Regions from separate parts of the Stenotrophomonas capsici genome, predicted to be linked through region 2. Evidence: predicted binding sites of a transcription regulator. Region 2 holds the regulator's gene; the other holds the start of a gene.
The links. Region 2 encodes FliA, which starts transcription of late flagellar genes. Its sites were predicted from a motif close to TAAAGTTTNNCNNNCNNNGGCCGATAA; they were not measured.
Positions count from the first base shown of each region.

Region 1: VA603_RS06550 (GGDEF domain-containing protein) is a predicted target of FliA. The motif match lies at 1,808-1,834, and genes of this name have one in related genera.

Region 1 is NZ_JAYFUH010000077.1:6,942-13,679, forward strand. It holds gene VA603_RS06535 (VOC family protein) at 1-178, shown strand, start outside; gene VA603_RS06540 (SDR family NAD(P)-dependent oxidoreductase) at 229-990, shown strand; gene VA603_RS06545 (Rossmann-fold NAD(P)-binding domain-containing protein) at 1,149-1,781, opposite strand; gene VA603_RS06550 (GGDEF domain-containing protein) at 1,904-3,430, shown strand; gene VA603_RS06555 (RNA polymerase sigma factor) at 3,521-4,051, shown strand; gene VA603_RS06560 (hypothetical protein) at 4,063-4,722, shown strand; gene VA603_RS06565 (DUF808 domain-containing protein) at 4,783-5,694, opposite strand; gene VA603_RS06570 (ABC1 kinase family protein) at 5,876-6,738, shown strand, end outside.
Region 2 is NZ_JAYFUH010000248.1:13,322-20,059, reverse strand. It holds gene flhA (flagellar biosynthesis protein FlhA) at 1-1,581, shown strand, start outside; gene flhF (flagellar biosynthesis GTPase FlhF) at 1,733-3,529, shown strand; gene VA603_RS12575 (MinD/ParA family protein) at 3,516-4,400, shown strand; gene VA603_RS12570 (RNA polymerase sigma factor FliA) at 4,397-5,143, shown strand; gene cheY (chemotaxis response regulator CheY) at 5,157-5,549, shown strand; gene VA603_RS12560 (protein phosphatase CheZ) at 5,549-6,169, shown strand; gene VA603_RS12555 (chemotaxis protein CheA) at 6,173-6,738, shown strand, end outside.

The sequences.
Region 1 (6,738 bases), on a different contig from region 2:
CCTGGACATCGAAGCGGACGACATCGACGCCGAGGCCGACCGCCTGGAAGCCCTGGGCGCCCGCCGCATCGGCTTCGTCAAGCGCTGGTGGGTGATGGAAGCGCCAACGGGCCATCGTTTCTGCGTGGTACGCATGCATCACCCCGAGCAGGGCGCGCCACCGCGCGTCTGGGAGTGAACACCCACGGCATCGGATAATCCGCGCAGCCTTCCCTGGAGATGCAGCCAATGTCCGTTCCCACCCTCACCGGTGCCCGCGTGCTGGTCGCCGGCGGCAGCCGCGGCATCGGCCTGGCCATCGCCGACGCCTTTGCCCGCGCCGGCGCGCGCATCAGCCTGTGCGCACGCAATGCACAGATATTGCAGCAGGCCGCCGTGCTGCTGGAGGCCACCGGTGCGCAGGCGGTCCATGCGCAGTCCTGCGACCTCGCCGATCCGGCGCAGATCGCGCAGTGGGTGGACGCCGCGGCCACCGCGCTTGGCGGCATCGACATCGTCGTCAACAACGCCTCCGGCTATGGCAACGGCAATGACGATGCCAGTTGGCAGGCCGGCTTCGACATCGACCTGATGGCGGCCGTGCGCACCAACCGCTGCGTGCTGCCCCACCTGCGCCGCAGCGCGATGCCGGCCATCCTCAACATCAGCTCGATCAACGCCTCGGTGCCGACCCCACGCGCGGCGGCGTACTCCACGGCCAAGGCCGCGCTGAACTACTACACCACCGCGTTGGCCACCGAGCTGGCGCACGAGCGCATCCGGGTCAATGCCCTGGCGCCAGGCTCGATCGAATTCCCCGGTGGCCTGTGGGAGCGTCGCCGCAGCGAGGAGCCGGCGTTGTACGCACGGATCCGCGACAGGATCCCGTTCGGCGGCTTCGGCGATGTCGAGGACGTGGCGCAGGCAGCGTTGTTCCTGTGTTCGCCGGCGGCGCGCTGGATCACCGGGCAGGTGCTGGCGGTGGATGGCGGCCAATCGCTGCCTGCGTGACCCTCTCAGGAACGGCCTCGGTCACGAAGCCGATCAGGGTTCCTGCACGAGAGCACCCCTCCCCAGCCCTCCCCTTGCCTGCGGCAAAGGGAGGGGGCGTAGGAACGGCTTCGACCGCGAGCCTGCGTCAGAAACAACGTCCCCCCGCCCTCCAGAACTCACGCCAACGCCGCCGAGCCCACCACCCGTTCGCCCGGCGTGGGCGCCAATACCGCCTCCACCAACGCCCCGGCGATCCGTTCGGCCGGATTGATCCGCCAGGCCTTGGGCAGCACCGGCCCCAGCGCGCTCAATACCACCAGGGCGGCGTGCTCACCGGCACGTTTCTCCAGTCGCTCACCGCCGATCAGCCCGGGCCTGACCAAGGTCAACGCATCGAACCCCAGCGCGCGCAGGTCGCGTTCCAGTTCGCCCTTGACCCGGTTGTAGAAGAACCACGAACCGGCATCGGCTCCCATCGCCGAGTTCAACGCGAACACCGCGCAGCCCCGCGCCCGTACCGTGCGGGCGATCAGCAGCGGGTAGCCATGGTCGACCTGGCGGAACGCCTCGCGCGAACCGGCCTGCTTCAAGGTCGACCCCAGTGCGCAGATCGCCGCATCCACCTGCCACCACGGCGCGTCCAGCGGCAAGGCGGCGAAATCCTGCACCGGGTTGTGCAGGCGTGCATCGACCACCGGCAATGGCCGCCGGGTCGGCGCCACCACCGCGCTGCAACGCGCATCGGCCAGCAGGCGCCGCAGCACCTGCGCCCCGACCAACCCGGTCGCCCCCGCCAACAGCACCCGCATGTCCCGCTCCTGTGATCGACTGCGATTCAAGCCCCCCACCACCTTGCCGATAATGAGGCTTGGATACCACCCCGCCCGGGGGCGCCTGCGCGCCCCCGCACCCCCACCCGAACCCGCGCGCCATGGCCGACAGCTCCGATTCCTCCGCACCAGGCAGCCTCGGGCTGGGACGCATCCTGTCGCGTCGGACCAGCTCTGCGCCGCGGCCCGAACCGGCGACGCTGGACAACCCCGGCATGGCCCTGCTGCAGCGCCTGTTCGTCGGCGCCGACAGCCCCGAGCCGCTGCTCGGTGCCTTTGCCCAGGGCATGTGCAGCCTGCCGGGTGAACTGGGCGACATGGGCCAGCGCCTGCACAGCGCGCATGCCGAGCGGGACTGGGAGCGTTATGGCCGCCTGATGCGGCAGCTGATCGACAAGTACATCCGCACCATCGAGCAGGAGCCGCCCGTCGGCAATGGCGAGGCCGCGCAGCTGCGCGACCTGCTGGCCAACACGCTCGATGCGGTGCTGGCGAGCCTGATGCAGCATTCGCCCGAGCTGGAGCAGCAGGCACGGCGGATGGGCGAGGAACTGCGGGCCTGGCGCAGCGGCCAGGCCCTGCAGCCGGTGGCCCAGCACCTGCGCGAGTTGTGCCACCAGGTCGGCGTGCGCAGCGAGGGCCTGCAGGAGCAGCGCGACCTGCTGCTGAGCCTGTTCGATCTGCTGCTGGAGAACATCACCGAGCTGCTCGACGCCGACAGCTGGCTGCACGGCCAGATCCGCAGCGTGCGCCAGCTGCTGTCCGGTCCGCTGGACGGCGATGCGCTGGAGCAGACCCGCAATGACCTGCGCGAAGTGATCTACCGGCAGGGGTTGCTGCGCCAGGGCATCGACGAATCCAAGCAGGCGATGAAGGAACTGATGGTCGATTTCATCGACCAGGTCGACGGCATGGCCATCGAAACCGGCGAGTACCACGACCGCATCGCCAGCTATGCCATCGCCGTGCGCCAGAGCCGCAGCATCGCCGACCTGACCAGCCTGCTGCAGGACGTGCTGCAGGACACCGCGCGCGTGCAAGCGCAGGCCGCGCGGGCGCGTGACCACCTGGCCAATGCGCGCGCCGAAGCACAGGCCGCCGAGCAGCGCGTGCGCCAGCTGGAAACCGAACTGGCCGAAGCCGGCAACCAACTGCGCACCGACCCGCTGACCGGCGCCCTGAACCGGCGCGGGCTCGATGCCCTGCTTTCAAGCCTGCCCGACGACGGGGCCACGCTCAGCATCGCGCTCCTGGACCTGGACCACTTCAGCCAGACCAATGCCGCCTTCGGCCACGCCGGCGGCGACCGTGCGCTGCGCCACCTGGTCGCCACCGCGCAGGCGCGACTGGGCAGCCACGGCCACGTCGCCCGCCTCGGCGGCGACGAATTCGTGCTGGTGCTGCCCGCCATGCCGCAGGCGCAGGCACAGACCCAGTTGCGCCGCCTGCAGGAAGCGCTGGCCCAGCGCCCCTTCCTGCAGGACGACCAGCGGGTGCACGTACGCTTTAGCGCCGGCACGGCGCAACGCCGCCCCGGCGAGCCGACCGAGTTGCTGCTGCAGCGCGCCGACCGCGCGCTCTACGCCGCCAAGCAGGCCGGCCGCGACCAGATACGCAACGCCGACTGAGCCGCCTGCCGTGCGGCCGGCCCCGGCCGACCGCGAACGCCTCTCCCCCGCCGCTGTGATATTCCCTGCGCTGGTGCGAATCACCCTTGCATGGACATCCCCGTGACCGCCAACGCCACGCTGCAGCACCACTTCGCCGACCTGCTGCAGCAGCACCAGGGCATCGTGCTCAAGGTGGCCCGCGCCTGGAGCCAGGCAGCGGAGGACCGCCGCGACCTGGTCCAGGACATCAGCATCCAGGCCTGGCGCGGCTTCGCCTCGTTCGACCCGGACAAGGCCCGGTTCGGCACCTGGCTGTACCGGGTGGCCCTGAACGTGGCCATCTCCCAGCAGCGCAGCCGGCAGTTGCGGCAGCGCCACCACGGCACGCTCGCCCCCGACCCGATGGAATCGGGCCTGGCCGTGGAGGACACCGCCGAGCAGGCTGCCCAGCGCGCACAGCTGCATGCCGTGATCCACGCCCTGCCGCCACTGGACCGCGCCCTGTTGCTGCTGCACCTGGATGACTGCAGCCACCAGGAGATCGGCCAGGTGCTCGGCATCAGCGCCGGCAATGCCGCCACCCGCCTGCACCGCCTGCGCCAGCAGCTGCGCCGGCACCTGTCCCCTTCCCAAGACTGACGAGGCCCCCGATGGAACTGGAACAGCTCAAGGCCGCCTGGGCCGACCAGGCACGACGCATCGACGCGCTGGAGGCCACGGCGCTGGAGGCCTGGCGGCAACCGCGCCAGCAGCAGGTACGCCGCCGCCTGCGCGGCTTCAGCGCGCTGCAGCTGGGTTGGCTGCTGGTGTGGATCATAGTGACGATGCTGGCGGCGGGGTTCTGGATCGCGCATCGCGACGTCCCGCACCTGCTGCTCACCGGCTTGGCCTTCCACGTGTATGGCATCGTCGCGATCTGGGTGTCCATCACCCGCGCCCTGCTGGCGCTGCGCATCGACATGCTCGATGCGCCGGTCCTCCAGCGGATGCAGCAGCTGGCACGGCTGCAACGCTTCACCGCAGCCACCGAACTGGCGCTGGGACTGCCGTGGTTCTGCCTGTGGCTGCTGGCCACGCAGTGGCTGTGCGTGCAGTGGCTGCACCTGGACCTGTACCGGCTGGCGCCGCAATGGTTCGTTGCCACGCTGGGCTTCGGCATCGTGGCGATGCTCGCCAGCGCCGCGCTGGCGCGCTGGGCACTGCGTCGGCTGCCACCAACGCATGGCCTGCAGCGCCTGCTGCAGAGCCTCTCGGGTCACTCACTGGCACGCGCGCAACAGCACCTGCGTGAGCTCTCCACCCCGCCGTGATCCATGCCACGGAGCGTCATCGCATGCAGCGCGGCCCGGGCCGCGCTGCATGCCGGCACCTCAGTGCGCCGGCGCGGAGCCGCCGCGCAGCTTCTGCACCAACGTCACCACCGCCAGCACCACCGCACCGATGCCCACGCCCACCACCACGCTGCCCAGCGCGTTGGCCAGCCACTCCAGGTGGGACGGGGCCAGCCCGACCACGAAGTGGTGCAGCGCCGGGATCGAATGCACCAGGATGCCGCCGCCGACCAGGAACATCGCCGCCGTACCGGCGATCGACAGCCCGCGCATCAGCCACGGCGTGGCATGCAGGATGCCGCGCCCGAGCGCGGCCATCGCCTTGCCCTTGTCCAGCATCCACGCGCCGATGTCATCGAGCTTCACGATGCCCGCCACCAGGCCGTAGACGAACACCGTCATGCCCAGTGCCACGGCGATCAGCGTGGCCACCTGCTGGCCGAACGGCGCGCTGGACACCACGCCCAACGACAGCACGATGATCTCCGCCGAGAGGATGAAGTCGGTGCGCACTGCGCCCTTGATCTTGTTCTTCTCCCAGGCCACCACGTCGGTCCTGTCATCGGCCAGCGCGCGGGTCAGCTCGGCCTTGTGGGCGTCGTCCTCGTCCTTGGAATGCAGGAACTTGTGCGCGAGTTTTTCCACGCCCTCGTAGCAGAGGAAGGCACCGCCGAGCATCATCAGCGGGGTGATCGCCCACGGCAGCCAGGCGCTGATCGCCAGCGCCGCCGGCACCAGGATCGCCTTGTTGAGCAGCGAGCCCTTGGCCACCGCCCACACCACCGGCAACTCGCGGTTGGCGCTGACCCCGGTCACCTGCTGGGCATTGAGGGCCAGGTCGTCGCCCAGCACGCCGGCGGTCTTCTTGGCCGCGACCTTGGTCAGGATGGAAACGTCATCAAGCAGGGTGGCGATGTCGTCGAGCAGGGCGAACAGGCTGGCTCCAGCCATGGGGAGGTTCCGAAGGGGGAAGAGCTGCCGATTCTCACTCATCGGTGCGCCGCAACGCGAGGGGGCCGCATTCACCCTTCGCCCACCCTTCCGCAGCCACACTGGGGATCCCTGCCCCTGTGGACCCCTGCGTTTGAACGAGCAGCCCACCACCAGTGACAGCCCGGCCACCGTTGGCGGCATGAGCCGCCGCCAGCAGATCGTTCGCCTGCTGCTGCGCTATCGCAACTCCGGCGTGTTCTCCGGCATCTCGCTCGACGGCGAGCTGCCGCGCCTGGCGCGCGCGCCGGCCGCCGGTGACCCGACCCAGTTCGTCGCCGACCTGGAGGCGCTGGGCGCCACCTTCGTCAAGCTCGGCCAGGTGTTGTCCACCCGCCCGGACATGATCCCCGCCGAGTACGTGGCCGCGCTGGAGCGCATGCAGGAGAAGGTCGCGCCGATCCCGGTCGAGCAGATCCGCGCCATCGTCGAGGAAGACCTCGGCGCGTCGATCAGCAAGCTGTTCAACTGGTTCGACCCCGAACCGCTGGGCTGCGCCTCCATCGCCCAGGTCCACCGCGCGCAGCTGCGCGATGGCCGGGAAGTGGCGATCAAGGTGCAGAAGCCGGACATCGCCGCGCAGCTGCGCTCGGACATCGGCGTGCTGCGCAGCTTCGCCAGCGCCGCCGACCACCTCACCCGGGTTGGCCGCAAGGTGCGCTTCTCCGATTGGCTGGAGGAGTTCGCCAAGACCCTGCGCATGGAACTGGACTACGAGGCCGAGGCGGCCAGCCTGGCGCGTTTCGGCCAGCACCTGGCGCCCTATCCGGAGTTGTGGGTGCCGCAGCCGATCTGGGACCTGTGCAGCCGGCGCGTGCTGACCATGGAACTGGTGCCAGGCGTGCGCGTGGACGCGATCCCGCCGGTTCGCCGTACCGAACAGCCGATGCTGCCGTTGGCCGCGGCGCTGGTGCGCGGCTACCTGGACCAGATCTTCGTGCATGGCGAGATCCACGCCGACCCGCACCCGGGCAACCTGCGCGTCACCCCGGACGGGCAACTGGC
Region 2 (6,738 bases):
CGCGAGGAAGCCAAGCTGCGCCGCGAGGAGGTCCGCGAGGAAGCCGACTTCTACGGTGCGATGGACGGTGCCAGCAAGTTCATCCGCGGCGACGCCATCGCCGGCATCCTGATCCTGTTCATCAACCTGCTCGGTGGCCTGGCGGTCGGCGTGCTGCAGCATGGCATGCCGGTCGGCGACGCCGCCGCCACCTACACCCTGCTGTCCATCGGTGACGGCCTGGTGGCGCAGTTGCCGGCGCTGCTGGTGTCCAGCGCGGTGGCGATGCTGGTCACCCGCGCCTCGCGTTCGCAGGACATGGCGCAGGCAATGACCGGCCAGGTGTTTGGCCAGTACCGCGCCCTGGCCATCACCGCAGGCATTCTCGGCCTGGTCGGCCTGGTGCCGGGCATGCCCAACCTGGCTTTCCTGACCCTGGCTTCGGTGCTGGGCTTCGTGGCCTGGAAGCTGTGGAAGCGCGAGATCGCCAACGCCGGCAAGGAGAAGTCCGCCGCCGCGGACGGCGGCGACGGCGCGCTGGCCGGGTTGTCGGCCACCCAGCCCTCGCCCACCGCCGAGCTGAGCTGGGACGAACTGCGCCCGGTCGACCCGCTCGGCCTGGAAGTCGGCTACCGGCTGATCCCGCTGGTCGACAAGGCCCAGGGCGGCGAGCTGATGGCACGTATCAAGGGTGTGCGTCGCAAGCTCACCCAGGACCTGGGCTTCCTGATTCCCCCGGTGCATATCCGCGACAACCTGGAGCTGCCGGCCACCGCGTATCGCCTGCTGATCCACGGCGTGCCGGTCAGTACCGCCGACATCCACCCCGACCGCGAGCTGGCGCTGGACCCCGGTAGCGCGATGGGCAAGCTGGAGGGCATCGCCGGCAAGGATCCCGCCTTCGGCCTGGACGCCACCTGGATCCAGCCACACCAGCGCGCCCACGCCGAATCGCTGGGCTACACCGTGGTCGACCCGGCCACCGTGGTGGCCACCCACCTCTCGCACCTGATCCGCGAACACGCACCCGAACTGCTGGGCCACGAGGAAGTGCAGCAGCTGCTGGCGACCCTGGCCAAGAGCGCGCCCAAGCTGGCCGAGGACCTCTCGCCCAAAGCGCTGCCGTTGTCCACGATCGCGCGCGTGCTGCAGAACCTGCTGGTCGAGCGGGTGCCGATCCGCCAGCTGCGCAAGATCGCCGAGGCGCTGGTGGAAACCGCGCCGGTCACCCAGGACCCGACCGCGCTCACCGCGGCGGTGCGCAACGCGCTGGGCCGTTTCATCGTGCAGGAGATCGCCGGGATGTCGCCGGAGCTGCCGGTGTTCACCCTCAACCCGCAACTGGAACGGGTCTTGCAGGAGTCCACCCAAGGCAATGGTGCCGCACTGGAACCCGGTCTCGCCGAACGCCTCCACCAGAGTCTTGCCGATTGCGTCGGCAAGCAGGAGGCCCGCAACGAGCCCGCGGTCGTGCTGGTACCGGCGCCGGTCCGCGCCGCGCTGGCGCGCCTGGTCCGCCACAGCGTTCCCTCGCTGTCGGTCCTGGCCTACAGCGAGGTGCCGGAGGACAAGCGCCTGAAGCTGGTCGGCACGATCAGCTGACGCCGCCCGGAAGCCGGCTCCCCGAAAGGGCCGGCGACGGAAAACAGACACCCAACCGACCGAAACACCCGCGCACGAAGGAGCCCGCAACGCCATGCACGACATCGCCAACGCCACTCCTTCGCGGCAGCCCCACTCCCGGTACCAGAACATGAAGATCAAACGTTTCGTCGCCGCCGACATGCGCACCGCCATGAACCTGGTGCGCAAGGAGCATGGGCCGGACGCGGTCATCCTTTCCAACCGCCGCATCGAGGAAGGTGTCGAGATCGTGGCGGCCGCCCATTACGACGAAGCCGTGGTGCAGCAGGCGCTGGAAGCCAGCCGCCCGGCCCCGCCGGCCCCGAGCAAGCCGCGCAGTGCCGCTGAAGCGATCATGGCCGCGGTCACCCGTCGCCGTACCCCGGAGCCGGAACCGGTCGCCGTCACCACGTCCGCGGTCGCCACCCTGGCCCGCTCGGCCGTGGGTGCCACCGGCCGTTCGATCGACAACAGCGTGGAACTGGCGCCGGGCAGCCGCTTCGCTTCGTTGCTCAAGCAGCCGGCCGCCGAAGCCCCGGTCATCCCCGCCGCCATCGTCCCGGCGGCGGCCATGCCCGCCGCATTCGCCTCGATCGCACCGGCACCGGCGGCCGTGGCGACGCAGCACTTCGCCACCCTGCTGGCTGACGAACCGCCGGTGGTGCCGGCTTTCCGTCCTGCCGGCAGCGTCGCCGCCAAGGTCCCGGCAGCCAGCCAGGAGCCGCCCCAGGCCGCGACGGTCGACGCGGTGCCGCCGGTGCAGCGCGCCCAGTTCCAGATCGATCCGCCGCAGCCGGAGCCGAGCCCGGCACCGGCAGTGGCCGAACTGCCGGCTGCAGCGCCCGTGACTGCCACCCCGGTGGTCGCCGTAACCGCACCGGTTGCCGCGGCCACGACCGAAGCTGTCGTGCCCGTTGCGCCGGCCGTACCGGCCGTGACTGCAGCACCGGCGGCACCGGTCGCCATCCCGGTCACCCCCGAGACCGCCGCGGCGCTGAGCGTGGTGGCCTCCCGCCGCGACGACGAACAACTCATCCAGCTGCGCCAGGAAATGGCCGGCATGCGCCAGATGATCGAGCGCGAGATGCACCGCTTCACCGACGAGCGCCTGCGCGGCAGCGCGGTGCGTGCCAATGCGCTGGACCTGATGGACGAGTACGGCTTCGACGCCGGCCTGGCCCGCGACGTGGTCATGCAGATCCCGGCCGACACCGACCCCAGCCGTGCCCGCGGGCTGATGCTGGGCCTGATCTCGCGCAAGCTGCCGATCGCCCCGGTCGACCCGATCGAGACTGGTGGCGTGATCGCCCTGGTTGGCCCGACCGGCGCCGGCAAGACCACCACCATCGCCAAGCTGGCCTCGCGCTTCGCCGAGGCCCATGCCCCGCGTGACGTGGCGCTGGTCACCACCGACACCCAGCGCATCGGCGCGCGCGAGCAGCTGTATGGCTTCGGCCGCCAGCTCGGCATCGCCGTGCACGAGGCCAACAGCGGTACCGACCTGAACCAGCTGCTGCAGAAGCTGGCCGACTACAAGCTGGTGCTGATCGACACCGCCGGGCTGGGCCAGCGCGACCGCGCCCTCACCGCCCAGCTGCAGTGGCTGCGCGCCGCCGGCCAGATCCGCACCCTGCTGGTGCTGCCGGCCAACACCTCCTTCCAGGACATGGATGAGGTGGTGCGCCGCTTCAGCGCCGCCAACCCGCAGGGCGTGGTGCTGACCAAGCTGGACGAGACCGGCCGCTTCGGCTCGGCCCTGTCCATCGCCGTGGACCACTGCCTGCCGGTGACCTGGGTCACCGACGGCCAGGACGTGCCGGAGGACCTGCACCGGGCCTCGGCGGCCAATCTCGTACTTCGCCTTGAAGATTTGCGCCGCGCGGCCGATATGCCCTGCAACCCGGAGTTCAACAATGCAGTCGCGTGAGTACGCCAAGCTGACCCACACCTTCCCGCTCGCGGCCACCCGGCGCGAGCCCGCTGGACCGGTGCGCACCATCGCCGTGACCGGCGGCAAGGGCGGCGTCGGCAAGACCAATGTCTCGGCCAACCTGGCCGTGGCACTGGCCGGCATGGGCAAGCGCACCCTGCTGCTGGACGCCGACCTGGGCCTGGCCAACATCGACGTGGTGCTGGGCCTGCAGCCCAAGCACACCCTGGCCGACCTGGTCGCCGGGCGCTGCACGCTGGAGGAAGTGATCATCGAAGGCCCGAACGGGGTGCTGGTGGTGCCGGCGGCGTCCGGCCGCCGCCACATGGCCGAACTGGCGCCGGCCGAGCATGTGGGCCTGGTCAACGCGTTCTCCGAGCTGGAACGCGACCTGGATGTGATGATCATCGATACCGCCGCCGGCATCACCGACAGCGTGCTGACCTTCTGCCAGGCCGCGCAGGACACCGTGGTGGTGGTCTGCGACGAGCCGGCCTCCATCACCGACGCCTACGCGCTGATCAAGGTGCTCTCGCGCGAGCGCGGCGTGGACCGCATCCAGGTCGTGGCCAACATGGCCCGTGATCCCAACGAAGGCCGCGCCCTGTACGAGAAGCTGGTGCGCGTCTGCGAGAAGTTCCTGATCGATGTCTCGCTCAACTACCTGGGCTGCGTGCCGCAGGACGACTGGCTGCGCGTGTCGGTGCAGCGCCAGCAGCCAGTGGTGAAGCTGTACCCGTCGGCACCGGCCGCCCTGGCCATCCAGGAGATCGCCCGCCGCACCGCGCGCTGGCAGGCCCCCACCACCCCGCGCGGCGGCGTCGAGTTCTTCCTGGAACGCATCATCCAGCAGAAGGTGAGCGCATGAACGCAACGGCCCATTACCGTGAAGTCCAGCGCAATGCGGCCAACGAGTGCATTGCCCAGCACGCCGACTTGGTGCGCCGCATCGCCCACCACCTGGCCGCGCGCCTGCCCGCCAGCGTGGAGGTCGACGACCTGATCCAGGCCGGCATGATGGGCCTGATCGAGGCCTCGCGCAGCTATGACGCCGAACAGGGCGCCTCGTTCGAGACCTATGCCTCGATCCGCATCCGCGGCTCGATGATCGACGAGATCCGGCGTGGCGACTGGGTGCCGCGCTCGGTGCACCGTCGCGCCCGCGATGCCGCGGCCACCATCCGTCGCCTCGAGCAGGCCAGCGGCCGTGCCGCCAGCGCCACCGAGGTGGCCGAGGCGATGGAAATGCCGCTGCCCGAGTACATGCGGCTGGTCGAGGATGCCTCGCGTGGCCAGGTGCTGAGCCTGGAGTCGCGCATCGAGGACCAGGGCGAGCTGGACACCCCGGCCACCGGCGGCCCCACCCCGCAGCAGATGCTCGAACGCAGCCAGTTCGGCGCCGAGCTGGGCAGGGCCATCAGCCAGCTGCCCGAGCGCGAACAGCTGGTGCTCTCGCTCTACTACGAGCAGGAACTGAACCTGAAAGAGATCGGCGCGGTGCTCGGTGTCAGCGAGTCGCGCGTCTGCCAGATCCATGGCCAGGCCACGCTGCGCCTGCGTGGTCGGCTGAAGATTTTCGAGTCGGCCGACGCCGGCTTCGAGGAACCATGAAGAGGAATTCCTTTTGAACAAGAACATGCGCATCCTGATCGTCGACGATTTCTCGACCATGCGTCGTATCGTCAAGAACCTGCTCGGCGACCTGGGCTTCACCAACACCGCTGAAGCCGAGGACGGGCATGCCGCGCTGGCCATGCTGCAGAGCCAGCCGTTCGATTTCGTGGTCACCGACTGGAACATGCCGGTGATGACCGGCATCGAGCTGCTCAAGGCCATCCGCGCCGATGCCAAGCTCAAGACCCTGCCGGTGCTGATGGTCACCGCCGAAGCCAAGCGCGAGCAGATCATCGAAGCCGCCCAGGCCGGCGTGAACGGCTACATCATCAAGCCGTTCACCGCGCAGACCCTGGAAGAGAAGCTGGGCAAGATCTTCGAACGACTGACGGCGAGCGCCTGATGGACCTGCCTGTCAAGACGCTGAGCGACAAATCGGCCCTGATCCAGCGCCTGCAGGATGCGCTGGCCGCGCTGGAAAACGGTGATGAAACCCGTTGGCGCCAGGAAATCGACGCCCTGGCCGCGCTGCGCGCGCAGCCGATGGTGGCCGGGCTGGGCCGGTTGGCCCGCGAGCTGGGCCAGGCACTGGGCGAGCTGCCCAGCGTGCCCAGCGAAGCCGGCGAGCTGGACGATGCCTGCGCGCGCCTGGACCACGTGGTGGAGATGACCGAGAAGGCCACCCACCGCACCCTGGACCTGGCCGAGGAATGCCGCGAGCTGACCGAACGCCTGCGCGCCGAAGGCCTCAACGCCGACCAGGACCAGCTGCTGGACCGCATCCGCCACAACCTCACCGAAGTGGCGCTGACCCAGAGCTACCAGGACCTGACCGGTCAGATCATCCGCCGCGTGGTGGGCATCGTCCGCCGCGTGCACGAGGGCTTTGGTGCGCTGGGCCTGCCCCCGGCCGAGGAAGACGTGCGCAACGCCGGCCTGGCTGGTCCGGCGGTCAATGGCCTGGACCGCCATGCGGTCAGCCAGCATGACGCCGACGACCTGCTGTCGGACCTGGGGCTGTAAGCCATGAGTGCCTTCGCCGACGACATCGCCGCCGATTTCATCATCGAAGCCCAGGAGATCCTCGATCGCCTGGGCGAGCAGCTGGTGACGCTGGAGCAGGCACCGGAAGACGCCGACCAGCTCAACGCGGTGTTCCGCGGCTTCCACACGCTCAAGGGCGGCGCCGGCTTCCTGTCGATCACGCCGATGGTGGAGCTGTGCCATGCCGCCGAGGAAACCCTGGGCATGGCCCGCTCGGGCAAGGCGCAACTGCTGGCCCATCACTTCGATGCCGCCCAGCAGTCGCTGGACTGGCTGCAGTCCATGCTCGACGCGGTGTCCTCCGGCACCGAGCCGGGCCACGCGCCGGCGGCATTGATCGCGCAGTTCGACGTCGGTACCGCGCCGGTACCGGCACCGGTCGCGGTACCAGTCGCGCCGGCCGGTGACCTGATCACCGAGGACGAGTTCGAGGCCCTGCTCGACAGCCTGCACGGCAAGAGCGCGCCGTCGGCGGTGGCCGCCAAACCCGCCGATGACCTGATCACCGAAGACGAATTCGAGGCGTTGCTCGACACGCTGCACGGCAG